DNA from 4 places in the Methylobacterium sp. Leaf469 genome. Region 1 is predicted to be linked to each of the others. Evidence: predicted binding sites of a transcription regulator. Region 1 holds the regulator's gene; each other region holds the start of a gene.
The links. The regulator LexA, encoded in region 1, represses DNA repair genes until DNA is damaged. The targets are predictions, from matches to a motif close to TGTTCNNNNTGTGTTCNG.
Positions count from the first base shown of each region.

Region 1 (7,917 bases):
CGAAGCGCGTGACGACGGTGGACGACATCGATCTTGGCTTAGACTCTGTAGGGAAGCAGGCGGACGGCGGATCGACCGGCCCGGGGATGGGCATGTAGCATGCGCGAAGGCAGGCGTTAAGAAATCGTCACCCCCACCCCTCGGAATGGTGAAGGGTCGCACGCGGGTCACGCCCGGAGGTGTCGTGGGATGGGGCAGGGAGGCGCACGGACCGCCGGACGGATGTGGGTGCGCGCCGCCGCCCGCGTTCCCGCGCCGTCCCTGTGGCTCGGCACGCTTCACGAGGGTGTCGCCGCTGGATTCTCCCGGGAGGTCGAACAGCGCCGACTCTTTCCCTGGCTCGCGGTGGCGTTCGGCCTCGGGGTGCTGCTTTGCTTCACTGCGACCTCCGGGCCGCCATCCCTGGGGGCACCGCTCGCCGTTGCGGCGATCCTCATCGCTCTGACACCCGTCTTCGCGGCCAGACCCATGGTCCTGGCCGTTCTCGTCGGGCTCGTCGCCGCATTCCTTGGTTTTACGGCCGCCACGTTCCGCCTCGCGCAGGTGGCGAGCCCGGTGCTGGCCAGAACCACCATCGCGCCCCTCGTCGGGCTCATCGAAGCCCTCGACGAGCGAGAGGAGGGCGCACGACTCATCGTTCGTGTCGAGAGCTTCGGCACCCTCGCGACAGAGCAGCGGCCCCGTCGGGTGCGGGTGTCGTTCAAGAAGGCACCGCCGCTGAAACCCGGTGATCGCATCGCCGCGACGGCGCGCCTGCTTCCGCCTCCCGAAGCGGCGCGGCCGGGCGGCTACGATTTTGCCCGCGATGCCTATTTTCGCGGGATCGGGGCGGTGGGCTCCCTCATCGGCACGATCCAAGTGCGGCCGCCCCCGGAGGATTTGCCACGGTCCTTGCGGCTCGCCGCTGCAGTCGACGACGCCCGCAACGCCCTGACGCGCCGCATCACCGACGCCAATGGCGGGCAGGCCGGCGCCGTCGCGGCCGCCCTGGTGACGGGCAAACGCGGCCTCATCAACGCGGAGACCAATGATGTCCTGCGCGCGGCGGGAATTTATCACGTCGTGTCCATCTCAGGTCTTCACATGGTGCTGGCGGCCGGGGTGGTGTTTTGGCTCGTGCGCGCGCTTCTCGCGCTGGCGCCGGCGCTGGCCCTGCGCTGGCCGATCAAGAAGATCGCCGCCGCCTGCGCCATGGCGGGTGTGACGGCCTATTGCGTGTTCTCCGGCTGGGATATCGCCGCCGAACGGGCGCTGATCATGACCCTGGTGATGCTCGGTGCGATCCTGGTGGACCGACCGGCCCTGAGCATGCGCAATCTGGCGCTGGCGGCCCTTATCGCCCTGGCGCGTGAGCCGGATGGGCTCCTCGGCCCGAGTTTTCAAATGTCTTTCGGGGCGGTGGCGGGCCTCATCGCCTGCGCTCCGCTCATCGGCGCCGTGAGCTTGCGCGGGCAAAGCGCCGGTCCCCTCGGACGCGTTGCGATCTGGATCGCCACGGCGATCATGGGCACACTTGCGACGACCCTGGTCGCACAGTTCGCGACGGCACCGTTCGCGACCTACCACTTCCAGACGGTCCAGCCCTTCGGCCTCGTCGGAAATGCCTTGACCCTCCCCCTGGTATCGCTCGCCGTGATGCCGGCGGCGGTACTCGGCATCCTGGCCTACCCCTTCGCCCTCGATCAGCCGGTCTGGTGGCTCATGGGTCTCGCCGTGCGGGGGATGCTGACGATCTCCACCTGGATCGCCGGGTTCGATCGCGCCACCTACGTGATCCCGGCCTTCGGACCCGGCGCCCTCGCGGCGATGGCCCTTGGCCTCGTCACGCTCACCCTACCGGTGTCGCGGCTGCGCTGGCTCGGCCTCCTGCCGATGGCCGTCGGCGTAGCCCTGGCCGCGAGCGCGACGCGGCCGGATCTCTATATCGACCGCGAGGGAGCTGGAATCGCCATTCGCGCCCAGGACGGACGCCTCGCAACCCTGGGGAAACCGCCAGCCTTCGTCCTGGAGCAATGGCTGAAGGCCGATGGCGATGGACGCCGGGCCGGCACCGTCACCGCCCTCTCGACCGCTCGGTGCGATCGGCTCGGCTGCACGGCGCATTTGCCGGACGGAAGAGTGCTTGCACTCGTCACCGACAAACGCGCTCTCCACGAGGATTGCATCCGTGCCGACGTTCTAATCACCCGTCGCGATGCACCGCCGGCCTGCGCCGCCAAACTCGTGCTCGACCGTCCATTCCTGGCTGCCCACGGTGCCGCGACGATCCGCTTCCCGCCAAAGGCCGATCCGATCATCACCACGGCACGACGCGCCGGCGAGAGTGTACCCTGGCGCCCGGTGCGGGAAACGGTACCGACGCGGACCCCGACGCCGGCTGTCCCGACCGCGCCGACAGCGCCAGATACAGACGAACCCGAACCTCCCTCCGAAGGCTCGGGCGAGACTCTTCAGTAGCGACGGACCAGACTGACGAGGCGTCCCTGGATCTGAACCCGATCGGGCCCGAGCACCCGTGTCTCGTAGGCGGGGTTCGCCGCTTCTAGAGCGATGGACGATCCACGCCGGCGCAGGCGCTTGAGGGTCGCTTCCTCGTCGTCGATGAGAGCCACGATGATGTCGCCGGTGTTGGCGGTGTCCTGCTTGCGGATCACCACCAGATCACCGTCGAGGATCCCGGCATCGACCATGGAATCGCCGCGCACCTCCAGGGCGTAATGCTCGCCACCCGAGAGAAAGTCCGGGGACAGGGTGACCGAGTGGCTCTGCTCCTGGATCGCCGAGATCGGCGTACCGGCCGCGATCCGGCCCATGACCGGGATGGTGATGGCACGACCGTCGCCATCCGTCGCTCGCGTCGTCGGCAGGCGTGCAACCGGCATGCGCTCGACGGTGCCCTTGCCCTTGCCCCCCTCGACGACGCTCGGCGTGAAACGACGCGACTCCGTCGGTGCCGCAGCGCCCGCGCCCGACTGCCCGCCGAGACTCTCGGGCATCCTGATCACTTCGATGGCGCGGGCGCGATTGGGGAGGCGCCTGAGGAAACCACGCTCTTCCAGCGCCGTGATCAGCCGATGGATGCCCGACTTCGACTTCAGGTCGAGGGCATCCTTCATCTCATCGAACGACGGCGGTACGCCCCCCTCGTTCATCTTCTGTTGAATGAACTGGAGCAGATCCAGCTGCTTACGAGTCAACATGAACGGCACCCGTCCTCGAACAGTACAAAGCGGCACTAAGCCACAGAAACAAATCGCGAACAGGTTATGCGTTCCGGAAGTGTTCTGCAAGGGTTCTCAGGAAAGATACATTATGGAGAGGCCGGGCGAAATTGGCGATGAGCCTGTCATCGCCAATTGGCGGCAAACCGATAATATTGTTTATCATCAATTATTTAGCAGGGTTTGGATGCCCCCCCGCTGGTCCCTGCTTTGGCCTGCCCCCATGCGGTGGCCCAAGTTCGAAGTTAGTGCATCGTCGGTCTGGAGTTGACCCCGTTTGTGGTCCACGGCCTATGCAAGGTCTCGGGCTGTGACAGCTTGGTTGGCGAAGGCTCGGCGCGTCAAGCCGCCCAGGGCCGTGTGGGGTCGATCGTCGTTGTAGTGGCACCTCCAGTCCTCGATGCGGTCGCGGGCATCAGCCAGCGACAGGAACCACGAGGCGTTCAGGCATTCCGCTCGTAGGCGGCCGTTGAACGACTCGACGTAGGCGTTGTCGGTCGGCTTGCTCGGTCGTGAGAAGTCGATCTCGACCCCGTTCAGGTAGGCCCACTGGTCGAGCATGCGACCGGCGAACTCCGGCCCATTGTCGACCCGCAAGCTCTTGGGCCGTCCCCTCAGCTTGACCGAGGCGTCGAGCGCCTCGGTGACCTGGAAGGCGCGGAGGTTGGCTCTCGGTGTGAGCGAGAGCGCCTCTCGCGTGTGGCAATCGACGACCGTCAGGATCCGGAACGGACGCCCGTCGAACAGGCGGTCGGCCATGAAGTCCATGGCCCAGACCTCGTTGGGTCCACCGATCGCCGGTCGTCCCTGGCGATACCGCCAAGCCCGCTTGCGCTTGGGCAGCTTGGACCGGATCGACAGCCCTTCGTCGCGGGTTGTTCCGGTAGGTGCGCTTATGGTTCACCTCCCAGCCCTCCCGTCGCAACAGGATGTGCAGCCGCCGATAGCCGTAGCGCACCCGCGCCGCGGCCATTTCTTTCAACCGCATCCGCAGCGCGACCTGAGGGTCCGAGCACTTCCTGTAGCGCTGGGACGAACGGCCGAAGCCGGTGGCCTGGCAGGCCCGACGCTCACTGATGTCGTAGGTCACCCGCAAGTGACCGGGCGACTTCACGGCGAACGGCGGGCCTCACCACTGATCCTTGAGGACGTCCTGCAGCATCGAGCGGTCCAGCGTCAGGTCGGCGACCAGCCGCTTGAGCTTACCATTCTCGTCCTCCAGCTGCTTGAGCCGTCGGATCTCCGGCACGCCCATGCCGACGAACTGCTTCTTCCAGCGCTAAAACGTCGGCTCCGATACGCCCATCTTCCGGCAGACCTCGTCCACCGTCGCGCCGTTCTCCGCCTGCCGCAGGGCGAAGGCGATCTGTTCATTCGTGAAGCGTTTGCGAGGCATGGCATCCACCCTCCTTCAGGGTTCAGGATGCCCGAAAAACTTGCGCTCAGCGCGGACCAGTTTCTGGGTCAGCGTCACGTCGGAGCCTGAACACAGCCGTCACAGGGGTGGGTAATTACTAAGTGGTGGCGGCTATGATCCGAACCGACAACGAACTGATCGCCGAGCTTGAGGCGGTCATGCAGAGATTGCGGGAACTGGAACTGATCACTTCCAATATGGAACGCTTCTTCGAGGTCGGGGAATGGTTGCTGTGCTTTGAGGGTGCCTGGATGCTTGCGCGAGACGATCCTGATCATCCTTTGCAATCGGACAAATCGTATCTGGCGTTGGTAGCGTACTTCGCGGGCGAGATAGCGTGACAGGGTGCTCGCGAACGCACTGCGATCCCACCCTCGGTCTGCGGCATGGGTGATCGATGATCCGAGGCCCTTTCAGGCCGGATCAGCGAGCGTCGTGAGAACGCGATCCATTTAGAGCGCGTCCCCCTGCTGCGAGATCGCGAAGCTCGGCGTCGGCGTCTCGGGCGACCACGCGAACCCTCGGGTCTTAGGATCGTCCGTCCCCAGAAACCCACCCATGGGTGCCCGGGGGGATGGCGATCGTCAGTTGCGTTGAGAGGACGGTCAGGAGAAATTCGGTCCGCAGCGTCGCCCTCTTGGATCGTCCGCTTCCAAACTTCGACGCTCTGGGGCCAACAGTCTGCGAGGCAGCCGGTCGAGGCGCACGTCCAACCGGCGACGCTTGGCCTTCCCGTTCTCCGCGCGTGGATCTCGCGGGCCCTGCATAGCCCTCGCGTCATCCCGGTTCGGCGAAACCGGCCGGCCTGGGTCAGGCGATGATGTCCGGCGTGATCTGGTCTTCGATGTAGGAGATCCGGTCGCGCAAGGAGAGCTTGCGCTTCTTGAGGCGCTGGATCTGGAGCTGGTCGCCGGCGACGCTCAGTTCGAGGGCGTCGATGGCGCCGTCGAGGTCGCGGTGCTCCTGCTTGAGCCGCTCCAGCTCGTCGGCGAACGCCGTCGGTTCGTCGTCGTTCAACGCACTCGCCATCGCACCCTGTAGCCCCGGGATTCCCGTGCTCCGACCATGCGGCACCGCTCCGCCGACGGCAAGAACCCCCGGCGCGGCCTGCACAGGCAAGGTCTCACAGGAGCCGATTAACCACGCCCGAGGCCGGTCCGGAAAAACCCGCAAGCCTGGCCGCCAATAGCCTTCGACAGCCGGCTTCACATATGTCAGTCTCCGATTCGTCGAAACGAGACAGGAGAAGACACTCATGTCACTGCAGACGCACCTGACCCAGCTCGCCCGGAAGCACGAAGCCCTCGAGCGGGAGATCCACGACGCCAAGCACAGTCCCTCGGCGAACGACCTGCGCATCGCAGAACTCAAGAGAAAGAAACTCCTTCTCAAGGACGAGATGAACCGGCTTCGAAGCGACACCGATTCGCTGCACTGAGCCCGTACAGGCCCAAATTTTTCTCTGAGCGTTCGCCGCCGCCCCTGGTCTCCAGGGCGGCGGTTCTCGTTTGCGGGAAGCCCGCCGTCCCGCATAAGGTCCGGCTCAAGCCGGCGACCACGACCGGTCCGACGACCGGAGGATTCGATGGACGCCCCCGCCAACGCCCGGCCCGGCAACGCCGCCTATTCCGAGATCCACGCCGCCTCCCTCGCCGACCCCGAGGCGTTCTGGCTCGCTGCGGCGCAGGCCCTCGACTGGGCGAGCCCGCCGACCCGTGCCTTCGACGCATCGGCCGGGGCCTGCGGCCGCTGGTTCCCCGACGGACGCCTCAACGCCTGCCACAACGCCGTGGACCGCCACGTCGCGGCCGGTCGCGGCACGCAGGCGGCGATCCGGTACGATTCGCCCGTCACCGGCACCCGCCGCACCATTACGTACGCGGACCTGCTCGACGAGGTGGCGACCCTCGCCGGGCTCCTGGCCGCGTGCGGGGTGGGCCCCGGCGACCGTGTGGTGATCTACATGCCGATGGTGCCCGAAGCGCTGTTCGGTATGCTCGCCTGCGCCCGCCTCGGGGCCGTCCATTCCGTGGTGTTCGGGGGATTCGCCGCCAACGAACTCGCCATCCGCATCACCGACGCCACGCCCAAGGTGGTGCTCGCGGCCTCGTGTGGGATCGAGCCGAACCGCGTCGTCGCCTACAAGCCGCTGCTCGATGCCGCCATCGCGGCGTCGTCGCACACGCCGCATGCCTGCCTGATCCTGCAGCGCCCGCAAGCGGAGGCGACCCTGGTGCCGGGGCGCGACCGGGACTGGGCCGAGGCCGTCGCGACCGCCAGGGCGGCGGGCCTCCGGGCGGCCTGCACGCCGGTGGCGGCCACGGACCCGCTCTACATCCTCTACACCTCGGGCACGACGGGCAAGCCGAAGGGCGTGGTGCGGGACACCGGCGGCTACTGCACGGCGCTGGCCTGGACCATGCCCAACCTCTACGACGTGGCGCCCGGCGAGACCTATTTCTGCGCCTCCGACATCGGCTGGGTGGTGGGGCATTCCTACATCGTCTACGGCCCGCTGCTGCACGGCTGCACCACGATCCTGTACGAGGGCAAGCCCGTCGGCACCCCCGATGCCGGCGCCCTGTGGCGGGTGGTGTCGGAATACGGCGCCGCCTGCCTGTTCACGGCGCCCACGGCCCTCCGGGCGATCAAGAAGGACGATCCGCGGGCCGAGCGCGTGCGGGACCACGACCTCTCCCGCTTCCGCAGCCTGTTCCTCGCAGGCGAGCGGGCCGACCCGGATTCCGTCGCCTGGGCCGAGCGGGCGCTCGATCGCCCCGTCATCGACCATTGGTGGCAGACGGAGACGGGCTGGGCCATCGCGGGCAATCCGCTGGGTGTCGGCCTGCTGCCGGTCAAGCACGGCAGCGCCTGCGTGCCGATGCCGGGCTACGACCTCGCCGTGCTTGACGAGGCGGGACGTCCGGTGCCGGAGGGCACCATGGGCACCATCGCGCTGAAGCTCCCCCTGCCGCCCGGCTGCCTGCCGACCCTGTGGGGAGCGGACGACCGCTTCCGCACGAGCTACCTCACCACATATCCGGGCTGGTACGACACCTCGGACGCGGGCGTGGTCGATGCCGACGGCTACGTCACGGTGCTGGGGCGCACGGACGACATCATCAACGTCGCCGGCCACCGCCTGTCCACGGGCGGGATGGAGGCGGTGCTGGCCGCGCACCCCGATGTGGCCGAATGCGCCGTCATCGGCATCCGCGACGCCCTGAAGGGCGAGCAGCCCTGCGGCTTCGTGGTGCTGAAATCCGGCGTCGACCGCGA
Region 1 covers NZ_LMRE01000023.1:59,039-66,955, forward strand. The annotation lists gene gltX (glutamate--tRNA ligase) at 1-28, opposite strand, end outside; gene ASG60_RS11455 (ComEC/Rec2 family competence protein) at 190-2,457, shown strand; gene lexA (transcriptional repressor LexA) at 2,451-3,200, opposite strand; partial or broken gene ASG60_RS22735 (IS3 family transposase) at 3,513-4,617, opposite strand; gene ASG60_RS11475 (hypothetical protein) at 4,752-4,979, shown strand; gene ASG60_RS11480 (DUF465 domain-containing protein) at 5,449-5,667, opposite strand; gene ASG60_RS11485 (DUF465 domain-containing protein) at 5,894-6,076, shown strand; gene ASG60_RS11490 (propionyl-CoA synthetase) at 6,224-7,917, shown strand, end outside.

Region 2 (7,917 bases), on a different contig from region 1:
CCGACGAACAGGCCGTTGGGCGTCAGCACCGCGTCCCGCACGGCCGTGGCGCAGCCCCGGAACGTATCGAGCCCCTCCAGGCGCTCGGGCAGCAGCCCGAAGGCCCCCGCCGCCTGCCGGCTGCGTCCGCCGATCTCGGCCGTGACCCCGAGGGGGCCGACCCGCAGGTAGGCGAGGGTCGCCAGCGCCCCCACCGCCAACCCGCCGAGCCAGACCGGCCAGCGGACGACGAACACCGCGTGCCAGGGGCTCGTTGGCGGCAGGTGGCTCTGCGGCAGGTGGCTCTGCGACAGGTGGCTCTGCGACAGGTGGCCCGGCGGCGCCACGGCTTCGGGCGCCGGCAGGCGGCGCAGCAGGAGCAGGGCGAGGGCGCCGAGCACCGCCAGGGCGGCGACGAGGCTCCCGGCGTAGCCGAGGTGGCGCGGCAGCCACAGGACCGGCGCCTCCGAGACGCTGGCGAGGTAGAGCGGATTCCAGGTGGCGAACCCGAGGGCGAAGCCGAGGCCGGTGCCCAGCAGCGCGAACGGCGCCGTCGGCGAGCCTTCGCCCAGGCGGTAGAGATGCGCGCCGATGCAGGAGCCCGAGATCGCCATGCCGGCCCCGAACACCGCGCCGGCGAGCACGAGCACCGGTCCCACCGGGCCGATATGGGCGTCGGGCGGCAGGCGCGCGCCGGACGGGTCCGGCATCCAGGCGCCCAGCACCACGGTATAGCCGGCGATTCCCGCCGCGAGGGCGGCCAGGATGCCGAGCATCCCGCGCGGATCGCCCGTGACGAGGAGGTCGCGCCACTGGCAGTAGAAGCAGAAGCGGCTGCGCTGGAGCACGAAGCCGAACAGGGCGCCGAAGGTCAGGGACAGGGCGAGCCGCCCGCCCCCCGGTTCGCCCGCGAGGGTGTGGGCCGCAAGGGCGAGGCCGCCCGCGATGGCGAGCGCCCCGGCGACCCGCAGGGGGGCGCCCCCGTCCGTCCGGACGGAGGCGTTCGATGGGGCGGGCGGCGCAAGGGGGCGCGCCGCGACGCCGTCGCTCACTTGCCGCCCCAGACGGTCCCGGCGAGGTTCACCACGGGCACGCCGACGGTGTTGCCGTACTCGGTCCACGAGCCGTCGTAGTTGCGGGTCGGGTAGCCGAGGATGCGGCTGAGGACGAACCATGAGTGGCTGGAGCGCTCGCCGATGCGGCAGGAGGTGATGATCGGCTTGGTGCCGTCGATGCCGGCCGCCGCGTAGAGGGCCTTGAGTTCCGCCGGAGACTTGATCGTCCCGTCGGCGTTCACCGCTTTGGCCCAGGGCACGTTCACCGAACCGGGGATGTGGCCGGCGCGGATGGCGAGTTCCTGCACCCCGGCCGGGGCGATCACCTTGCCGCTGAACTCGTCGGGCGAGCGGATGTCGAGGATCTGTTCGTCGCGCTCGCGTTTGGCCACCGCCAGCACGTCGGCGAGGCGGGCGCGCAGAGCCGGCGAAGCCGGCGTGACGGCGAAGGCCGAGGCTGCGACCTCGGGGTTGCGGGTGTCGAGGGGGCGCTTCTCGGCCTCCCACTTCTTGCGTCCGCCATCGAGCAGCTTGACGTTGTCGGTCAGGCCGTACTGGGCGAACACCCAGGCGCCCCAGGCGGCGAACCAGTTGTTGTTGTCGCCGTAGAGCACCACGGTGGTGTCGCGGTCGATGCCCAGCCGCCGCACCAGGGCGGCGAACTTGTCCGGCCCGGCGATGTCGCGGCTCACGGTCTCGACGAGGTCCGTGTGCCAGGCGACGTTCTGGGCGCCGGGGATGTGCCCGCGCTCGAACACGCCCGGATCGACGCTGACCTCGACGATGCGGAGCTTCTTCGCCTCGAGGTTCTTCTCCAGCCATTCCGTGGAGACCAGGGGGCTCGCCGTAGACTGCGCGGCGTTCGGTTGGGTCGCGGCTACGGGCTCCTGCGCGGCGACCCCGAACGCGGGTGTGAGCACGGTCAGGGCGAACGCGAACAGGCAGGCGGATTTTCGCAGCACGGGAGACACTCCGGGATCGCACACGCAGTCTCTCGAACCCCCCGGTGCGACCGGGAGATTCGAGACCTGCAAGGTCAGGATCGGCCTCGCCGCCGGACGCCTGATTTCGCGATGGGAGGATCACTGATCGGACCAGCAGTGCGGCGGCGAACCATCGACAATGTCGCCTTCCCGCATGCATCAAGTCAAAGGAATGCTGTTCTGTATTACGTTCGGGTGCAGCAAGTCTCTCGCCCCGAAACCCTTGGTTTCATGAAGGATTATCTTGGCGGCTCGAACGTGCGGCCGTTCGGGGAGCCAATCGCCTTCAGCGCTCGACCCGGAGGCTCCCGACGAAGCGCCGCGCGACCTCGCGCACGGCCTCGTCGTCGCGCTCGTCCGCCGGACCCTTGTCCCAGAGATGATCGAGGCTGCCTTCGAGATCGTCGAGCAGTTCGGGATGACGCTGGGCGAGGAACCGGATGGTTCCGAACAACAGGTGTTCGACGGCCATCTCGCGGCGTCGGGCGTCGATGATCTGCTGGGCGGGGTCGGCGCTGTGCTGGCTCATGGCGTTCCAACCGGCGGCCCCGGCCCCGGGTTCGACGGGCGGCCTCCCCCATGATGCCGCATGGCGTCCCGGGCGGTCAGGCCGTCATCTGGGGGGCGGGCTGGGATCGGCGTGAAGCCCCCCGTGGGAGCGCATCCCCGTGCGGGGGCACGAACGGCTGCACGAGGACGCGCCGGCCGCTGAGGTCGTGGACGCTGACGTACCAGGCGGACCAGTCCGTCTCCCCGTCGAGGCGGCCCATCAGGTCCTGCGCCACGCTTTCCGCCCAGCGGGTCACGCGGCCGGGTGCGCGGATGTCCTTGCCGACGGCGTCGAACACGAAGTCCGAGCCGTTCATCGCATGGAAGCGGTAGCGGGCCATGGAGGTCCCTCCCTGTCGTGATCGTGTCGGACAACGCACGAGTTCATGATATGTTCTTGTTATATGACGGGATTCGCCGCAGGCAAGCGGCGGCCTCCCGCAAAGCCGCGCGTTCCGGAAGAAAAGCCCGGGTCACGTCCAGTACAGCACCCGCGCCATGGGCAGGTGGCGCCCCAGCATCTCCGTAAGGGACGCGCGCAGGGTCCGCATGGTCTCGGCGGGGTAGACGTACTTGGTCGAGCCGAACTTCGTCAGCTTGCGGGTGCGCGCCGCCTCGTCGAGGTCGAGGTCGCTGCCCGGATACCAGTCGCGCAGGACGGTCTTCGAGCCGGGCGTGAACCGGTGGGTGATGAGTTCCGCCGTGAGATCGAGGTCGGGGATTCCGGCCAGCGCCGCGGCGATGCGGGCGAACAGATCGTCGTAGCCCGCCGGCCAGTCGGCGAAGGGCTGGATCGGCGCCACCGTGAGCCCGACGCGGTAGCCGTCGCGGGCGAGGCGCGCGAGCCCGTCGAGGCGGGCCTGGAGCGGGCTGGTGCCGCCCTCGAAGCGGATCAGCGCTTGGGCGTTCACCGACATGCGGACCCGCACCCGCCGTCCGTGCGGCAGGCCGATGAGGGGCGAGACGTCGCCGAACTTGCTGGTGAAGCGCAGCTGCACCGGCGCGTCCCAGCGCCCGAAGAACCGCACGGCCTCCGACAGGCTGCCGGTGAGGTGCTCGATGCCCAGGGGATCGGCGTAGCAGGAGCCCTCGAAGGTGGTGCCCTCGTGCGCGCGCTCGGGCGACACGGAGGTGACGCCGCCGCTGCCGAGATGCGCCGGCAGCACGGCGAGGATCTCGTCGACGTTCGCGTAGACGCGGGTGATCGGCGGGCCGCTGAGCGAGCCGGCGAGGTAGCAGTACTGGCAATGGGCGTGGCAGCCCTCGGCGAGGTCGAAGCGCCAGTCGGCCGAGGGCGGGATCGGCTGCAGCCGGCGCTTGCTCGGGGGCGCCACCACCACCGCGAGGGTACCCTTGGCGGCGCGGTAGGCCGCGCGCGGGTCGTCGTGCTTCGGGGCGACCAGGCGATCGCCGGCGAGTTCGACCACCTCGGCGCCGAGGGCGGCGGCGCGCTCGGCGATGGCCCGGCCATGGGCGAACCCGCGGGCCGCGCGGGTGACGACGACGCGCTGGGGCCGCCACAGGCGGGGCGGGGATGCGGCGGCGGGGGACGGCGAGGGGAGGGGCATGGTCGCGGCGCCTGCTGGGCGACCGCGCCCGCCCGCCGGCCGGGGCCGGCTCGGTCGAACGACGGTTCGTCCGGTACGGTGATGAATCCCTTTAGGAAATAGGGATCGGCGACCGGATGGCGATGCCCCGCGCGTGCGACAGCTTGCGCAAGCGGGTCCGGGTCCGCATGACAGGCGAAGCCGCCCACCCCGGGCCCCCCGACCCCGGGCCCCCCAATCCAAGGACCACGCATGCACGGACCCGGACGGACAAGTAGCCGCGTGGCCCGAACCGTGGCGGGCGCGCTGGCGATCCTGGCCGGCTTCGCGGCCCGGCCTGCGGCGGCCATCACGCCGGTCGACGTCGTGGGCGTGGAGAGCTGCGACGCCTTCCTCGACGCGTATGCGCGATGCGCCGCGAGCCCGGGCGTGCCCGAGGCGGCCCGGCCCGGCATTCGCCAGGGCATCAACACCCTGCGGGAGAGCTTCCGGAGTGCCGTGGCGCGCGATGCGTCCGCCCGCCCGACGGTGGCGTATCAATGCGCCCAGGCCCACGAGGCCGTACGCCGGAGCCTGACCGAGGCGTTCCGGTGCGACTTCCCGGCCCTGGCCCCGGCCGCGCAGGCCCTGCTGCAGACCCCGAACGCGCCGCCCTCCGGACGGGCGCCGGCCCGTGCGCCCGCGCCCCCGAACCCTGAAGCTCAAGTCCTGGCCCAAGTCCTGGCCAAGGCCAATGCCTACACGGAGGTGCAGAACCACCTCGTCCGCTCCCACCCCCTGGAGCGGCAGCTCGCGGACTACCGCCGCGACAACGAGCGGGTCCTGAAGCTCGGGACCAAGCTCGGCACCAACGCCTGGTACCATTTCGGCATCGTCGATTTCGACGGGGTCCTGGACGAACTGGACACGGCGATCGCGCTGCCCGGGACCGTGCCGGAGATCGACGCCGAGGCCGCGCGCCTGCGCGACGCCCTGCGCGCCCTCAACCCGACCCTGAAGGCCCTGACCCGCTACCAGACCACCCGCGAGTTCAAGGAGGACGGCTACCGCTTCGCCCGCGAGCAGCATCCGATCCTCGTGCCCCGCGTCGAGGCCGCCGCCAAGGCCATGGACGCCTACGGCACCGCCCTGTTCGAGCGCGAGATCGCCCGGGACGAGGCGCGCCTCGCCGCGCTGCCCGAGGACGCGCCCGCCCGCCGGCTCCTGTCCACCAGCCTCGCCCTGCGCCGGGCGGTGCGGCGGTTCGAGGCCCTGGGGCCGAAGGCCGACGTGGGGCCCTTCCTCGCCGCCCTCGCGGCGGTGTCGACGGCCAACGCGCAGCTCGGCGCGACCCTCGACGCCCTGAGCCCGAAGGCGAATTCGTCCTGCACCGGCTACACCGACACCGTCGCCCGCGTGATCGGGCACGGCCGCGACGTCGCCCGCGACATCCGCGCCAAGGGCGATCCGAGCCAGCCGGCCCAGCTCTTCGGCGAGACCTACAACCGCTCGGTCCGCGACCTCGAATCCTGCCACCGCAACGAGGCGCGCGTCCGGCCGGGTTAGAAACCCGGCCGGACGCGCATCCCCCACCAAACCCGCGAGGTCTCCCCATGCGTTCCGGTCGTCGCTTGTCCGAACGGTGGTTCAATTTCGTCCTGTGGCTCGTGGCCCTCGCCTTCGCGGTGTTCCTCATCGGCCTCGGCGCCCTCGTGGTCGGCGACCTGCCGCAGGTCGAGCACCGCTTCACCCTCGAACAGTTCCTCGACCGGGAGCAGGCCCGAGCCTCGACGGACGCCCTCAAGGCGATCCGCCGCGAGCAGGACGACGCCCGGCGGCAGGCCGAGCAGGCTCAGCTCGCCCTCGACGCCGCGCGCTCGGCCTCGGAGGCCGCCCGCGAGACCTTCGCCAACTGGCTGAAGACCCGCGACGCCACCCGGCGCGTCGACCAGGACCCGGCCCTCATCGCCCGCACGGAGGGGCTCGACGCCCTGAAGGCGGCCGAGCGCGCCGTGGAGGAGCGGCTCGAAGCCCTGAACCGCACCGCCCTCGACCTCTCCGAGCGCGAATCCGCGCAGGACGCCGTCGAGGCCGAGCTGCGGGGCGCGGCCCAAACAAAGCTCGACGCGGCCGAGCACGGCCAGGAGCTGCGGGTGTTCGGCTACCGCCTCGCCCTCACCCTGCCCCTGCTGGCGCTCGCCGGATGGCTGCTCGCCCGCCGCCGCCACACCCGCAACTGGCCCTACGTCTGGGGCTTCGCCCTCGCCGCCGCCTTCGCGTTCTTCGTGGAGCTGGTGCCCTACCTACCGAGCTACGGCGGCTACGTGCATTACGGCGTCGGGGTGATCGTGACGTTCCTCGTCGGCCGCACGGCGATCAACGCGCTGCACGCCTACAACGAGCGCCAGAAGGCGGCCGAGGCCCGTCCCGACGCCGAGCGCCGCACGGAGATCGCCACCGACCAGGCCCAACTCCGCCTCGCCAAGAAGGTCTGCCCCGGCTGTGAACGGCCCATCGACCTCGCCAACCCGGCCGCCAATTTCTGCCCGCATTGCGGCATCGGCGTCTTCGAACGCTGCCCGGCCTGCGACCACCGCAAGAGCACCTTCGACCGGTTCTGTTATTCGTGTGGGACGGTGGGTACGCCTGGACCGGCGCCGGTGTGATGTTTGGGGTGGAGGCGGTCGATTTTCCTGGATCGCGCGGCCGCGAAAAGTCCCAATCCTGAGAGTTATGGCGATCCCAGATGGGGCTTTGGCCTGATTCTTCTCAACCCCCTCATCCTGAGGTGCCGCGTCGGCGGCGTTGAAGGAGGGCTCCAAGGGTCGCTCTGGCTTTTGGAGCCCTCCTTCGAGGCTTATCCCTTCGCGATGAGCACCTCAGGATGAGGATGTGGGTCGGGGACCCCCGCCCCCCACCCTTGACCCCCGCCCCCCGATCCACAACAAGAGAACAAAGACTGAACAGTTCGCCGCGCCCGAGACGCGAGGGCCGATGTCGCGCGAGACCGAAGCCACGACCGACGCCAACCCCACCCGGAAGATCATCCACATCGACATGGATGCGTTCTACGCCTCCGTGGAGCAGCGCGATGATCCGGCTCTGCGGGGGCGGCCCCTGGCGGTGGGCGGATCGCGGGAGCGCGGCGTCGTCGCGGCGGCGAGCTACGAGGCGCGGGTGTTCGGCGTGCGCTCGGCGATGCCCTCGGTGACGGCCCGGCGGCTCTGCCCCGACCTCGTCTTCGTCAAGCCGCGCTTCGACGTCTACAAGGCGGTGTCGGCCGAGATCCAGGCGGTGTTCGCCGAGCACACGGCGATCATCGAGCCGGTCTCCCTCGACGAGGCCTATCTCGACGTGACCGAGAACCTCCGGGGGCTGCCCACCGCGACCGCGGTCGCCCGCGCCATCCGGGCCGAGATCCTGGCCCGCACCGGCCTCGTCGCCTCGGCGGGGGTCTCGTACAACAAGTTCCTGGCCAAGGTCGCGTCCGACTACCGCAAGCCCGACGCCCTGTTCGTCATCACCCCCGCCATGGGCCCGGCCTTCGTCGAGGCCCTGCCCATCGGGCGCTTCCACGGGGTCGGCCCGGTGACGGAGGCCAAGATGAAGCGCCTCGGCATCCTCACGGGCGGCGACCTCCGGGCGCGCTCGCTCGCCGAGTTGCAGGCCGTGTTCGGCAGCGCGAGCGGGTATTACCACGGCGTCGCCCGGGGCATCGACGAGCGCCCCGTGCGGGCGCACCGCATCCGCAAGTCGGTGGGGGCCGAGACCACGTTTTCGGAGGACACCACCGCGTTCGACGTGCTGGCCGAGCGGCTTCAGCCG
Region 2 covers NZ_LMRE01000001.1:787,259-795,175, reverse strand. The annotation lists gene ASG60_RS03725 (YeeE/YedE thiosulfate transporter family protein) at 1-1,031, opposite strand, end outside; gene ASG60_RS03720 (sulfurtransferase) at 1,028-1,870, opposite strand; gene ASG60_RS03715 (hypothetical protein) at 2,304-2,546, opposite strand; gene ASG60_RS03710 (hypothetical protein) at 2,623-2,907, opposite strand; gene ASG60_RS03705 (spore photoproduct lyase family protein) at 3,040-4,134, opposite strand; gene ASG60_RS03700 (DUF3829 domain-containing protein) at 4,396-5,658, shown strand; gene ASG60_RS03695 (zinc ribbon domain-containing protein) at 5,706-6,758, shown strand; gene dinB (DNA polymerase IV) at 7,087-7,917, shown strand, end outside.
Region 2: dinB (DNA polymerase IV) is a predicted target of LexA. The motif match lies at 7,041-7,058, and genes of this name have one in related genera.

Region 3 (7,917 bases), on a different contig from region 1:
TCGTCGCCCAGGCCCGCGCCGCCCTGTTTCCCACGGTGATCGGCGCGCCGAACATCACCCGCTCGCGGGTCGGGGGCTCGGAGCGCACCACCGTCTCGCTCCAGGGGCAGGCGAGCTGGGAGCTCGACCTGTTCGGCCGCATCCGGCGCAACCTCGAGAGCGAGGTCGCCACCGCCCAGGCGAGCGCGGCGGATCTGGCCCTGGTGCGCCTCACCATCCAGTCCGAGGTCGCGAACAACTACTTGAGCCTCAGATATCAGGACTCGCTCCAGCGGGTGTTCGACGAGAACATCGCGGGCTTCAAGAAGAGTCTGGCCATCACCGAGAACCAGTACGCGGCGGGTGTGGCCGCGCGGTCCGACGTGATCACCGCCCAGACCCTGTTGCAGACGACGCAGGCCCAGGCCATCGCCATCGGTCTACAGCGGGCGATCTTCGAGCACGCCCTGGCGACCCTCGTCGGGCGCCCGCCCGCCGAACTGTCCCTGCCCGTCGCGCCGCTTGCCGTGCGCCCGCCCGCCGTGCCGGTGGGCATTCCGTCGGCCCTGCTGGAGCGCCGCCCCGATGTCGCCCAGGCCGAGCGGACCGTGCAGGCCCAGAGCGAGCTCATCGGCGTCGCCGTGGCGGCGTTCTACCCCACGCTCACCCTCTCGGCCTCGGGCGGGGTCTCGGGCCTGACGTCGAACGGCGTGTTCTCGGCCGCCAACCAGGTCTGGTCGGTCGCCGCCGCCGGCACGGAGGTGTTCTACGATGGCGGCGCCCGCGCGGCGGCGCTCCGCATCACCCGCGCGGCCTACGACGCGGCGGTGGCGAATTACCGCCAGACCGTGCTCACCGCCTTCGGGGAGGTCGAGAACGGGCTCTCGGGCGTGCGCATCCTCGCCCGCCAGCAGGCGGCGCAGGACGAGGCGGTCGCCTCGGCCAAGCGCGGCGTCGAGATCACCCTGAACGAGTACCGGGCGGGCACGCAGAACTACACCACGGTGGTGACGGCCCAGTCCATCGCCCTGAACAACGAGATCAACGCCCTGCAGATCCGCCTCAACCGCTTCACCACCGCCGTCGCCCTCATCCGGGCACTCGGCGGCGGCTGGGACGTGCGCAGCCTGCCCACCGGCGACGAACTCAAGGGCACCCGCCTGCCCATCGATTCCGGACAGGCCTTGCGAACGGACGAGTGAGGCTGTTTTCCGGATGAACCATACGGAGACAGTCTCAGGCAGCCCGCGCGGCGCCTGAGCGAAGCCCAGATCCGCATCGCGAAGCGATCGACCGGAACTGGTATGACTCAGCGGGCGATCAGGCGCTCGATCTCGTCGCAGGCGGCCGATACGCCGTCCTCCCGGGTCATGCGCATGCGCGTCTCGGCGCAGGCCTGCGCCACGGTCTCGGAGGCCAGAAGACGGTTGAGGGCCTGGGCGGCCCGGCCTGGGGTGAACCGACGCCGGCCGAGCATGGCGCCGACGCCGAGGCGCTGGAGGCGCTGGCCTTCGTCGAAATGGTCGAACGCCACCGGGACCACGAGCTGCGGGATGCCGGCGGCCAGGGCCTGGGCGACGGTGCCGATGCCGCCGTGGTGGATCAGGGCGGCGGCGCGCGGAAGCAGCACGCTCAAGGGCGCGTAGGGGACATGGATGACGCCCTCCGGCAGATCCGTGGGCATCTGACCGGACTCCGGCGCCAGCATCACGCCACGGCGGCCCATGGTCCGACACAGGGCGCAGGCCGTCCGGAAGAAGGCTTGGCCGTGACGCATCGCCGACCCGTAGGTGAACACCAGGGGTGGTGGCCCTGCCGCGAGGAACTCGCTCAGCTCCGGGCTCAGGGAAGGGGTATCGCCGAGACGATCGACCAGGGGAAAGCCGACCTGCGCGGCCTGGGCCGGCCAATCCGCCTGGGGGGCGGTGAACCACTCCGGAAACATCAGGAGGATCCGCGTCGGGCTGTTCCACCAGTGCCGCAGGCGGCGCACGGGCGCGAGATCGAGGCGCTCGCGCAGGGCGTTGAGTTGGGGCAGGGCGGCCGGGCCGATCACGTAGCGGTCGGCGCCCCGGCCGAGCCAGTGCCGTAGGCGGGACGGCAGCAGGTGGGCGAGGGGGATGCCCGGCAGAACCGGCGCGGCGTGCCGGCTCTCCACCAGCAGGGGCATGACATGCACGGTCACGACGGGCAGGCCGAGCTTGTCCTGCGCCACGCGGGCGCCCAGGCCGAGGGTCGAGGCGACCACGAGGGTCTCGCCTGGTGCGCTGGTACGGGCCAGCCAGTCGTAGGTCTGCTCCGTCGTCGGGGCGAGCTGGTCGAACAGGACGAAGGCCCCCCGCCTCGGATGCCACAAGTCCGGCACCGCGACGGTCCGCTCGTAATCGGCGCGCGTGCCGAGAGCGTGGAACGGCAGGTGAGCGCGGGCCGCCAGCTGCGCGAAGGGGGCGGGCGCCGCCAGAACCGCGGCGTGCCCGCGTCGCACCAGTTCGGCCCCGAGGCCGATGAAGGGAAGGACGTCGCCGTGTGAGCCGACGGCCACCAACTTGATTTGCATGTTCGGTCTGTGATGCGGAGTCCGGGTGTCCCGCTCACATAGGTACAGGGTTCGTGTTCGCCATCCTGCGGTTGTGATTCGGGCCTTGGCGGTGACTGGCCGTCCTGCAACGATGTGCGGAATCTTACGGAGTCGAAGCGTTGTCGCAGCAGGGACGATGCGATGGATCTTCAGTAGAACATGCGGCTTTGCCTGCTGTCCGCGTCATGTTGGCAGGATCGTCCATGCAGCGGCATGCGAATCCGTCGTGAAATCATGCAGCCGGCCCGGGCTTCACATTTCGTTGACTCTGCCGACCGCGAGACGGCCTTTTCGCTTTACATAGAACAAAACAGGAACAAAATGGGAGAGCTCAACGAAAGGCGCTTCCCATGCTCAAGCGGATGATCCTCACCGGCGCGGTCGAATTCATGGCCTTCGGTCTCCTTGCGGTTTCGGTCGCCGCTTGGGCTGTCGCATTGGCGCCGTTGCGATAGCGTTGCCGACGCATCACGGATGGCGGCCTTCCACAGCCAAACGATCCGCTCCGCGCATTCTTGATGGATCGTTCACCACGAGTCGGGCTGTTGGGAGCATGACGCGCATCCTCAAAGATCCCGGCTTCGTCCACCTCCACGTCCACTCGTCGTTCTCGCTCCTCGAAGGGGCGCTGAAGGTCGGGGACATCGTCAAGGCGGCGGCGGCCGACCGGCAGCCGGCCCTGGCGCTCACCGACACCAACAACCTGTTCGGGGCCCTGGAATTCTCCGAGAAGGCCTCCGGATCGGGGATTCAGCCCATCGCCGGCCTGCAGGTGACGGTGGCCTTCGAGACGCCCGATCCCATGGCGCGGGTGGTTCAGGGGCAGGCCGGCTGCGCCAACGTGGTGGTCCTGGCCCAGGACGAGGCCGGTTACGCGAACCTCCTGCGGCTGGCGAGCCGCGCCTACTTCGACGGCGCCCTCGGCGATGCCCCCCGGGTGAGCGCCGCCGGGCTGGCCGAATGCGCCGGCGGGCTCATCGCCCTCACGGGCGGGACCACCGGACCCCTCGACGGGGCGTTGCGCCAGGGCCGGGCCGAGCTCGCCGCCGCGCGTCTCGCCCAGCTCAAGGCGGCCTTCGGCGAGAGCAACCTCTACGTCGAGATCCTGCGCCACGGCCTGTCCGACGAACGGGCCATCGAGCGCGAGCTGCTCCGGCTCGCCGATGCCAACGGCCTGTCCATCGTGGCCACCAACGAACCGTTCTTCGCGCGTACCGGCGATTACGACGCCCACGACGCGCTGCTCGCCATCGCGGACGGACGCCTCGTCTCCGACGAGCGCCGGCGCAAGCTCACCCCGCGGCACGCTTTCACCACGCGCGCGCAGATGGCCGAGCTGTTTGTCGATCTGCCGGACGCCCTGAACGCCACGGTCGAGATCGCCATGCGCTGCGCCTACCGCGTGCGCACGCGCAAGCCCATCCTGCCGAACTTCGCCCGTGTCACCGCCGACGCCGTCGCCGGCGAGGCCCCCGGCGCAGCCGGGGCGGAGGTGGTGAGATCCGAGCCGGAGGAGCTGCGCGCCCAGGCCATCGCCGGCCTCGACCTGCGCCTCGCACAGCACGGCACGGCGCCGGGCATGAGCGAGCAGGTCTATCGCGACCGCCTCGCCTTCGAGCTCGACGTCATCGTCGGCATGAAGTTTCCCGGCTACTTCCTCATCGTGTCGGACTTCATCAAGTGGGCCAAGGACCACGACATTCCGGTCGGCCCAGGCCGTGGCTCGGGTGCCGGATCCCTGGTGGCGTGGTCGCTCCTCATCACCGACCTCGACCCGCTTCGCTTCGGCCTGCTGTTCGAGCGCTTCCTCAACCCCGAGCGCGTCTCGATGCCGGATTTCGACATCGACTTCTGCGTCGACGGCCGCGAGCGGGTGATCCAGTACGTGCAGGATCGCTACGGCCACGAGCAGGTCGCGCAGATCATCACCTTCGGTACCCTGCAGGCGCGCGGCGTGTTGCGCGACGTCGGCCGCGTCCTGGAGATGCCCTACGGGCAGGTGGACAAGCTCACGAAGCTGGTGCCGCAGAACCCGGCCAACCCCGTGACCCTGACCCAGGCCATCGAGGGCGAGCCCAAGCTCCAGGCGGCCATGGAGGAGGAGCCCATCGTGGCCCGCCTCATGGAGATCGCCAAGAAGCTGGAGGGCCTGCACCGCCACGCCTCGACCCACGCCGCCGGCGTGGTCATCGGCGACCGGCCCCTCGAACAGCTCGTCCCCCTCTACCGCGATCCGAAGACCGGCATGCGGGTGACCCAGTTCAACATGAAGTGGGTCGAGGCCGCCGGCCTGGTGAAGTTCGACTTCTTGGGTCTGAAGACCCTGACCCTGCTGCGCTACTGCACCGACCTGCTGGCCAAGCGCGGCATCATCGTCGATCTCGCCTCGCTGCCCCTAGACAACGAGGCGACCTACCTGCCGATGAAGCGCGGCGAGACGGTGGGCGTGTTCCAAGTGGAATCCGCCGGCATGCGCAAGGCGCTCGTCGAGATGCAGGCCGACCGGTTCGAGGACATCATCGCCCTCGTGGCCCTCTACCGCCCCGGCCCCATGGCCAACATCCCGGTCTATTGCGAGCGCAAGCTCGGGCGCGACGCCGGCAACGAGGCGAGCTGGTATCCGCACGCAAAGCTGGAGCCGATCCTGCGCGAGACCTTCGGCATCATCGTCTACCAGGAACAGGTGATGGAGGTGGCCAAGGTGCTGGCCGGGTACTCGCTCGGCGAGGCCGACATGCTGCGCCGCGCCATGGGCAAGAAGATCAAGGCCGAGATGGACGCCCAGCGCGACCGCTTCGTGAAGGGCTGCATCGAGCGCGAGCTCACCAAGGCCAAGGCCGACGAGATCTTCGACCTGCTGGCGAAGTTCGCCGATTACGGATTCAACAAATCACACGCCGCCGCCTACGCCCTGCTGACCTATCAGACCGCCTACCTGAAGGCGAACCACCCCGTCGAGTTCCTGGCCGCCGCCATGCAGCTCGACATCGACGTGACCGACAAGCTCGCCGAATTCCGCCAGGACGCCCAGCGCCTCAAGATCGTCGTCGAGCCGCCCTCCATCAACACGTCGGGGGTCAACTTCGAGGTCAAGGACGGCCGCATCGTCTACGCCCTGTCGGCCATCAAGGGCGTGGGCCGCGGCGCCGTCGAATCCATCGTGGAGACCCGGGGGGAGACGCCCTTCCGGGACCTCGCGTGCCTGGCGCGCCGCCTCAACCCGCGCATGATCAACAAGCGCACCCTGGAGAACCTCGTGGCGGCCGGGGCCATGGACACCATCGAGCCGGACCGGGCGCGGGCCTGCGCGGCCATCGAGCCGATGATGAAGCTCGCCCAAGGGGCCGCCGAGGCCGAGAGCACCGGCATCGCCGACATGTTCGGCGGCGTCACCGCGGCCGACGTGACCCTGCGCATCCCGGCCTACGAGGGCTGGCCGATGGCCGACAAGCTCAAGAAGGAATACGACGCCATCGGCTTCTTCCTCTCGGGCCACCCCCTCGACGAGTACGGCGATCTGCTGGGCAAGCTCCGGGTGCAGACCTGGGCCGAGTTCTGCAAGGCGGTGCGGGCCGGCACCACCAGCGTCGGCCGGGTCGCCGCCTCCGTCCTCGACCGGTCCGAGCGCCGGACCAAGACCGGCAACAAGCTCGGCATCGTCATCCTGTCCGACCAGACCGGGCATTTCGAGGCGATCATCTTCTCCGAAGGCCTCGGCCAGTATCGCGAGATCCTGGAGCCCGGGCGTCCCCTGGTGCTCCAGATCCAGGCCAACCTGGAGGGCGAGGACGTGCGCGCCCGCATCGTCACCGCCGAACCCCTCGATGTGGCGGTGGCTCGCCACCAGAAGGGCATGCGCATCTATCTCCGCGACGAGCGCTCCATCGCGCCCGTCCAGCAGCGCCTGCAGGTGCGGGGCGAGGGCGAGGTCTCGCTGATTCTCCTCCTCGACAACGGCGACCGCGAGGTCGAGGTGAAGCTGCAGGGCAAGTATCAGGCGACGCCTCAGATCGCGGGCGCGCTCCGGGCCGTGCCGGGGGTGGTTCAGGTGGAGGTGAACTGAGGCGACGGGCTTGCCGCCGGCCTGCTCGGCGCTTGGGGCGCCCCGTCGGCCCGCGCCATGGCATCCAACCGTTCGGCCACCAACGCCTGCAGGGTCCACAGGTGCTCGTCCAGGATCCCCTCCCGCGCGCAGGCCTCGGCGGTGCGGAACAGGTACTCGGCACTCGGCCCGAGATGCCCGGCCCCCGTGGCGATGCGGTCGGCGATCTCGGCGTCCGTGAGGCGGCCGGTGTAGCGGTCGCTGGCGCGGTTGACCACGAAGGTCAGGGCGGTGACCGGGCCGGCGTCGGTCTCCACCCCCACCCAGCGGGAGGCGTAGCCGTTGCCGCGCATCTCCCGGCGCCAGACCGGCAGCAGGGTGACGTGCGGATCGTCCCCCGCGAGCCGGAACGCGACGCCGCGGCACAGGCCGCCGCGATCGAGGGCCAGGACGAGGCCCGGCCGCTCCGTGCTCCCGCGGAACCGCCGCTGCAGCAGGCAGAACCGACGGTGATAGCCCCGCACCGTTCCGGTGCGCCGCTCGGTGAAGGTGAATTCCGGCTGCCAGATCAGGGAGCCGTAACCGAACACCCACAGGCCCTTCGCGCCGGACGGTCGCCGGGTGAGCGCCTGGGCGAGGCCGGGTTCGAGTTCGTCGTCGGTGAGGAGGGTGAGGGCGCCCGGGTCGTCGCGGACGGGATCGGGATGGGCGCGGGCGATGAGGTCGAGGCTGAGGCTCAACGGGCGTTTTGGCATGCCCCAGGGTCTCATCCCCTCACCGCGGGAGCAAGCCCGGGCCTATCCCGATGGATCAGGCGGGATTGCCGAGGGTCTCGAGTTCCGGAAACGGCTCCGTGCGGTGCCCGTTGCAGATCTCCTCATCGTCGGACACCACGCCGAGCACGCCGCCCGTGTCCCGGATCACGGCCTTCGCCCGCTCGCCCTTGCCGAACGTCCGGCCCTTCATCCGCGTGGAGACGCAGTAGAGGGTGCGCCCGCCATCCTCGAACGGACCTGAGATGCGGCTGTGCTCGAACCGTATGGGGATCACCGAGACGGAGCCGAAATCCACCTGAGCCAGGGCGAGGGCGGCGATGCGGGTGCGGAGCGTCGCGCCAGCCGCCGCTGCGGGAGGACGGGCGATGCAGGCCGAGAGGCCGCAGGCGCAGCCGAGGACCAAGAACCGCGCGAGAATTCCCATCACCATCCTGTCCGTCCGTGCTTAGGCGGAAGCGTAGGACGGTTCTCGCAAAACGGGAAGTTTTTGGGCGATACAATCGAATGTCCCACCATGCTTTTCCTTCCCGCCGGCATCGGCC
Region 3 covers NZ_LMRE01000012.1:333,425-341,341, reverse strand. The annotation lists partial or broken gene ASG60_RS09415 (efflux transporter outer membrane subunit) at 1-1,181, shown strand, start outside; gene ASG60_RS09410 (nucleotide disphospho-sugar-binding domain-containing protein) at 1,289-2,536, opposite strand; gene dnaE (DNA polymerase III subunit alpha) at 3,111-6,620, shown strand; gene ASG60_RS09400 (gamma-glutamylcyclotransferase) at 6,602-7,354, opposite strand; gene ASG60_RS09395 (hypothetical protein) at 7,410-7,799, opposite strand.
Region 3: dnaE (DNA polymerase III subunit alpha) is a predicted target of LexA. The motif match lies at 2,859-2,876, and genes of this name have one in related genera.

Region 4 (7,578 bases), on a different contig from region 1:
GCCCCGCCGCCGGTTCCGAGCGACTGAAAACCGCCGCCGATCCCAGCGGCCGCGCCGTCCACGGCATGATCAACAACTGCGCCGGCGGCACGACCCCGTGGGGCACGTGGCTCACCTGCGAGGAGAACATCAACTACTACTTCTCGGGCGCACTGCCGAAGGATTCCGCCGAGGCCGCCAACCACACGCGCTTCAACCTGCCGAACTCCGCCTATGCCTGGGGCCGCTTCCACGACCGCTTCGACATCGGGGCGACGCCCCACGAGCCCAACCGCTTCGGCTGGGTGGTGGAGATCGATCCGTTCGATCCGACTTCCGTCCCGAAGAAGCGCACCGCCATGGGCCGGTTCAAGCACGAGGGGGCGGCCGGCATCGTCGCCAGGCAAGGACAATACGTCGTCTACCAGGGCGACGACGAGCGCTTCGACTACGTCTACAAGTTCGTCACCGCGGGCCGGGCCGATAGCGGCGACCGCGACCTGCTCGATGCCGGCACGCTCCACGTCGCCCGGTTCGACCCCGACGGGCGCGGCGCCTGGATGCCCCTGGTGTTCGGTGAGGGACCTCTGACGCCCGCCAACGGCTTTGCCAGCCAGGCCGATGTGCTCATCGGCGCGCGGCTGGCTGCCGATCTCCTGGGCGCCACCAAGATGGACCGCCCGGAGGACGTCGAGGCCAACGCGAAGACCGGCAAGGTCTACGTGATGCTGACCAACAACGGGAAGCGCAAACCTGATCAGGTCGACGCCGTGAACCCCCGCGCCGACAACCGCTTCGGCCACATCGTCGAACTCACCCCCGACGATGGCGACCACGCCGCCCTCGGGTTCGCCTGGGAGATCCTGGTGCGCTGCGGCGATCCCGCCATCGCGGCGGTCGGGGCGACCTTCTCGTCGGCCACCACCAAGGACGGCTGGTTCGGTATGCCGGACAATTGCGCCGTCGACGGGCAGGGACGCCTCTGGGTCGCCACAGACGGCAACTCGGCCTCGCGCACGGGCCGGGCCGACGGCATCTGGGCCATGGAGACGGAGGGGCAGGGGCGCGGAACGGGCAAGCACTTCTTCCGGGTGCCCTGCGGGGCCGAGATGTGCGGCCCCTACTTCACCCCCGACGACACCACCTTCTTCGTCGCCGTCCAGCATCCGGGCGAGGCCGACGAGGACGATCCCAAGGCCGCGCCCGCCACCTTCGAGGCACCCTCGACCCGCTGGCCGGACTTCGATCCGGCCCTGCCGCCGCGCCCAGCCGTGGTGGCGATCACCAGGCACGGCGGCGGGCGAGTCGGCACCTGAGTCTCGAATCGACCCCGGCCGTAAAAGGGTTCCCGCGACCGTCAGCCCTTCTTAACCAACCCCATCCCATGCAATGGGGTATCCTGCCCTGCAGGGCAGGGGGTGTGCGGCTCGCAGGGCAGGGGACCGTACCCCTGCCCCGAGGGTGAAGGCCCCTTTCTGTTTCCGGTTTGTTCCGGTATGGTCAGAGGATGAAGGCGAATGCTGCACGGTCCCCCTCTGCGATCCGGTCCGCGAAGCCCGCGGGCGTGCCATCCCCTGCGCGGAGCGATCCGGTGAGCGACCCCGCCCGCGACCTTTTCGCGAAGGGCAAGGTGCCCGCGCCCAAGCCGGCCGAGCGTCGCAAGCTCGAGGCTGCGATCGTCCCCGCGCCCTCGCCCGCCCTCTCGGCGGAGGCCGGCTACGACGCCTCCACCATCGAGGTGCTGGAAGGCCTGGAGCCGGTGCGCCGCCGCCCCGGCATGTATATCGGCGGCACCGACGAGCGCGCCCTGCACCACCTCTTCGCCGAGGTGATCGACAATTCCATGGACGAGGCGGTGGCGGGCCATGCCAGCTTCATCGAGGTGGAGCTTGAGGAGAGCGGCCACCTCGTGGTGACCGACAACGGGCGCGGCATCCCCGTCGACCCGCACCCGAAATACCCCAACAAGTCGGCGCTGGAGGTCATCATGACCGTCCTTCACGCGGGCGGTAAGTTCGATTCGAAGGTCTACGAGACCTCCGGCGGCCTGCACGGCGTCGGCATCTCGGTGGTCAACGCCCTGTCCGACGAGCTCGAGGTCGAGGTCGCCCGTGCCCAGACCCTCTACCGCCAGACCTTTTCGCGCGGCCACGTTCAGGGGCCCCTGGAGACCGTTGGCCGGGTGCAGAACCGGCGCGGCACCCGGGTGCGCTTCCATCCCGACCCGCAGATCTTCGGGGCGCTGAAGTTCGATCCGCGCCGCCTGTTCCGGATGGCCCGCTCCAAGGCCTACCTGTTCGGCGGCGTCGAGATCCGCTGGCGCTGCGCCCCCGCCCTGCTGGAAGGGATCGACGACGTGCCGGCCGAGACCGTGCACCGCTTTCCCGGCGGCCTGCGCGACTATCTCGCCCGCGATCTCGAGGGCAAGGAACTCGTCACCGACGCGATCTTTTCGGGCAAGATCACAAAACCGGGCGGCCACGGGTCCCTGGAATGGGCGGTGGCCTGGATGGTGGTCGACGACGGCATTTCGGCCTCCTACTGCAACACGATCCCGACGGCGGAAGGCGGGACCCACGAGAGCGGCCTGCGCGTCGCCCTGCTGCGGGCCCTGCGCGAGCACGCCGAGCGCGTGAACCAGGCGAAACGCATGACGGCGGTCACCACCGACGACGTGATGGCGACCTGCGCCTCGATGCTGTCGGTCTTCATCCGCGAGCCGGAGTTCCAGGGCCAGACCAAGGACAAGCTCGCCACCGTCGAGGCGTCCCGCATCGTCGAGACGGCGATCCGCGACGCGTTCGACCATTGGCTCGCTGCTTCGCCGGCCCAAGCCAACAAGCTCCTCGACTGGGTGATCGACCGGGCCGAGGAGCGCCTGCGCCGTCGCCAGGAGAAGGAGGTCGCCCGCAAGTCCGCCACGCGCAAGCTGCGGCTCCCGGGCAAGCTCGCCGATTGTTCCAAGGCCGGCATGGCCGGCTCGGAGATCTTCATCGTCGAGGGCGACTCGGCCGGCGGCTCGGCCAAGCAGGCGCGCGACCGTGCCAGCCAAGCCATTCTTCCGTTGCGCGGAAAGATTCTCAACGTGGCCTCGGCGAGCCGGGACAAGCTCGGTGCCAACCAGCTCATCTCCGACCTGACCCAGGCGCTCGGCTGCGGCACCGGCAACGCGTTCCGCCTGGAGGACCTTCGCTACGAGAAGGTCATCATCATGACCGACGCCGACGTCGACGGCGCCCACATCGCCTCGCTGCTGATCACCTTCTTCTACCGGCAGATGCCCAAACTCATCGACAAGGGGCACCTCTACCTGGCGATCCCGCCGCTCTACCGGCTGACCCACGGTGCCAAGACGGCCTATGCCCGCGACGACGCCGACCGGGAGCGGGTGATCAAGACCGTGTTCAAGGGCGCCAAGGTCGAGATCGGCCGCTTCAAGGGTCTGGGCGAGATGATGCCGGCGCAGTTGAAGGAGACCACCATGGACCCGAAGAAGCGCACACTCCTGCGCGTCGGGGTTCTGGAGGATGCCCGTGTCTCCACGGGGGACGCCGTGGAGCGTCTCATGGGCAACAAGCCCGAAGCCCGCTTCGCCTTCATCTCCGAACGCGCGGCCTTCGCCGACGGGGCCGAGCTGGATATCTGATCCGGCTCCGGGCCGATCGCCCGGAGCGAAGGGGCTCCGGGCCCCGAAGGGCATCGCCCTTCGCGGGTCCAGGGCTGGCCCTGGACATCGTGTCGGGCTCTGCCCGGCACGTGCCGAAGGGACGATCCCTTCGAAAACCCGGAATCCCGGATCAGGCCTTCTTCGCCGTTGCCTTGCGCGCAGCTACGGGTTTCGCAGCCGCCGTCTTGGGCGAGGCCGCTTTGGCGGGCGCTTTCTTCGCGGCCGGCTTCTTGGCCGGGGCTTCGGCCTCGCCACCCGCCACGGCTTTGGCGGCTGTTTTCTTCGCCGGAGCCTTCTTCGCCGTCGCAGACTTCGCTGCCGCCTTGCGGGCCGGGGCGCGCTTCTTGCCGCCGCCGCCCGACGCCTCGCGGGCGGCGATGAGCTCCAGGGCCTGGGGGAGGTCGATGTCCTCCGCCGCCTGGGTCTTCGGCAGGGTCGCGTTGGTGGTGCCGTCGGTGACGTAGGGGCCGTACTTGCCCGATTTCACCACGATGGGCTTGCCCGTCTCGGGGTGGTTGCCGAGCGCCCGGCCCGGATCGGCGGCAGGCCCGCGCCGGCCCCCGCCCTGCTCCTTGGCCACGATGATGTCGATGGCCCGGTTGGCGCCGATCTCCAGCACGTCGTCGTCGCGGCCGAGATTCGCGTACATCTTGCCGTGCTGCACGTAGGGCCCGAACCGGCCGAGATTGGCCAGGATCGGCTCGCCGGTCTCGGGGTGTTTCGCCACCTCGCGCGGCAGGGACAGCAGCTTCAGGGCCTTCTCCAGATCGACGCTCGACGGGCTGAGGCCCTTCGGGATCGAAGAGCGCTTGGGCTTGGCCGCCTCCTTGTCCGTCGAGGCTTCGCCGAGCTGCACGAACGGGCCGAAGCGGCCGTCGCGCACGGTGACGGCGAGCCCCGAGACCGGATCGGTGCCGAGCACCCGCGTGCCGGGCTGGCCGCCGTTCTCCGACGAGCCGTCGCCGTCGCCGTCGACGCCAGAGGCGGCGAGCTGGCGGGTGTACTTGCACTCGGGGTAGTTCGAGCAGCCCACGAAGGCGCCGAACTTGCCGAGCTTGAGCGAGAGCTGGCCGGCTCCGCAGGTCGGGCAGGTGCGCGGGTTCGAGCCGTCGGCCTTCTCGGGGAAGATGTGGGCGCCGAGCAGGTCGTTCAGGGCGTCGAGGACCTCGGTGACGCGCAGCTCCTTGGCGCCCGCGATGGCGGCCGAGAAGTCCTTCCAGAAATCGCGCAGGACCTCGCGCCAGTCGATCTCGGCGTTGGAGACCCGGTCGAGCTGCCCTTCGAGATCGGCTGTGAAATCGTACTCGACGTAGCGCTTGAAGAAACTCTCGAGGAAGCCGGTGACGAGGCGGCCCTTGTCCTCGGCCACCAGGCGCTTCTTCTCGATTTTCACGTATTCGCGGTCGCGCAGGGTCTGCAGGATCGCCGCGTAGGTCGAGGGCCGGCCGATGCCGAGTTCCTCCATGCGCTTGACGAGGCTGGCCTCGGAGTAGCGCGGCGGCGGCTCGGTGAAGTGCTGGGTCGAGGCGATGCGCTCGCGCTTGAGGGCGTCCCCGGCCTTCATCGGCGGCAGGCGACGGCCGTCCTCGTCCTCCTCGTCGTCCTTGCCCTCCTGGTAGAGGGTGAGGAAGCCGTCGAACTTCACGACTTGCCCGGTCGCCCTGAGGTCGAGCCTGCGCGGGCCGACGCTCGCCACGATGTCCACCGTGGTGCGCTCCAGTTCGGCCGATTCCATCTGGCTCGCCACCGTGCGGGTCCAGATGAGTTCGTAGAGCTTGGCCTGCTCGGCATCCACCGTGCGGGCGACGGTCTTGGGCAGCCGGCCCATGTCGGTGGGGCGCACGGCCTCGTGGGCCTCCTGCGCGTTCTTGGCCTTGGTGCTGTACTTGCGCGGCGCCCCCGGCAGGTAGCGCTCGCCGTACTCCTTGGCGATCACCTGCCGCGCGTCGGCGATGGCTTCGGGCGCCATGTCGACGCCGTCCGTCCGCATGTAGGTGATGAGACCCACGGTCTCGCCGCCGATCTCGACGCCCTCGTAGAGCTTCTGGGCCGCCCGCATGGTCTGGGCCGGGGCCATCCCGAGTTTGCGCGAGGCCTCCTGCTGCAGGGTCGAGGTGGTGAAGGGCGGGGCGGGGTGGCGCTTGGCCGGCTTGGCCTCGACGCTGCCAACGGAGAACGTCGCGAGTTCGAGGTCGCGCTTGAACGCCGCCGCCTCTTCGCCGGTGCCGACGTCGAGGCGCTGGATCTTCCGGCCGTCCGCGCCCGTGAGCCGGGCCTCGAACACCGCGCCGGTGTCGGTCGTCAGGGTCGCGACGAGGGACCAGTACTCGCGCGGTTTGAACACCTCGATCTCGCGTTCGCGCTCGCAGACGAGGCGGAGCGCCACGGACTGGACGCGGCCGGCCGAGCGGGCGCCCGGCAGCTTGCGCCACAGCACCGGCGAGAGGTTGAAGCCGACGAGGTAGTCCAGCGCCCGGCGGGCCAGGTAGGCGTCGACTAGGGCCTGGTCGATCTGGCGCGGGTTGCGCATGGCGGTGTCCACCGCCGCCTTGGTGATGGCGTTGAAAGTCACCCGCTCCACGTGCATGCCCTTCAGGGCGCGCCGGGCGTTGAGCGCCTCGACCACGTGCCAGGAGATGGCCTCGCCTTCGCGGTCCGGATCGGTCGCGAGGATCAGGCCGTCGGCACCTTTGAGCGCCTTGACGATGTCCGAGACCCGCTTCGAGCCGCGCTCGTCGAGCTCCCACAGCATGTGGAAGTCGGCTTCCGGATCGACGGAGCCGTCCTTGGCCGGCAGGTCGCGGATGTGGCCGAACGAGGCGAGGACCTCGTAGTCGCGGCCGAGGTACTTGTTGATCGTCTTGGCCTTGGCCGGCGACTCGACGACGACAACTTTCATGGAGGGATTCCGAGCCTCTCGAGAGGGCCTTGGTCCGACAACGACCGGTTGCGCGCTTGCGCACGCTGCGGTGGATGCGGCAAGGCGGACCGCCTGCCGGGGCAGGGGCCTTTTGCGGGGCATGAAGTGGGTTAACCCTCGGGCGATGTCAAATGGGGACACTTTGCCGGCTGCGTCGCGCGCCTCCGAATGACCTCCGTCTTGCGGGCGCGGCGCACCCGCTGTAGCGCTGACCCCCGTGATGACCAGCGCCCCGACTCCGCCCGGCTTCCCCCACCGCCATCTCCTCGGCATCGAGGGCCTGTCGCGCCCCGACATCGAGGCCCTGCTGGAGCGGGCCGACGCCGCCGTGGCGCTGTCGCGGCAGGTGGAGAAGAAGCGCACGACCTTGCGCGGGCGCACGCAGATCAACTTGTTCTTCGAGCCCTCCACCCGGACGCAGGCCTCGTTCGAGCTCGCCGGCAAGCGGCTGGGCGCCGACGTCATGAACATGTCGGTGGCCTCCTCATCGGTGAAGAAGGGCGAGACCCTCGTCGACACCGCCGCGACCCTCAACGCCATGCGCCCCGACATCATCGTGGTGCGCCACCACGCGGCCGGCGCCGTGCATCTCCTCGCCCGCAAGGTCGATTGCGCCGTGGTCAATGCCGGCGACGGGGCCCACGAGCATCCCACCCAGGCGCTCCTCGATGCGCTCACCATCCGCCGCAACAAGGGCCGGATCGAGGGCCTCACGGTCGCCATCTGCGGCGACGTCCTGCATTCGCGCGTCGCCCGCTCCAACATCATCCTGCTCCAGGCGCTCGGCGCCCGGGTGCGGGTGATCGGTCCGTCCACCTTGCTTCCCACGGGCCTCGACCGATTCGGCGTCGCGGTGTTCACCGACATGCGCAAGGGGCTGGCGGGGGCCGACATCGTCATGATGCTGCGCCTGCAGCGCGAGCGCATGAACGGCTCCTTCGTGCCTTCGGTGAAGGAGTACTTCCGCTATTTCGGCCTCGACGGCGACAAGCTGGCGCTGGCTGCCCCCGAT
Region 4 covers NZ_LMRE01000005.1:77,534-85,111, reverse strand. The annotation lists gene ASG60_RS06185 (PhoX family phosphatase) at 1-1,295, shown strand, start outside; gene parE (DNA topoisomerase IV subunit B) at 1,571-3,625, shown strand; gene topA (type I DNA topoisomerase) at 3,777-6,545, opposite strand; gene ASG60_RS06170 (aspartate carbamoyltransferase catalytic subunit) at 6,787-7,578, shown strand, end outside.
Region 4: parE (DNA topoisomerase IV subunit B) is a predicted target of LexA. The motif match lies at 1,456-1,473, and genes of this name have one in related genera.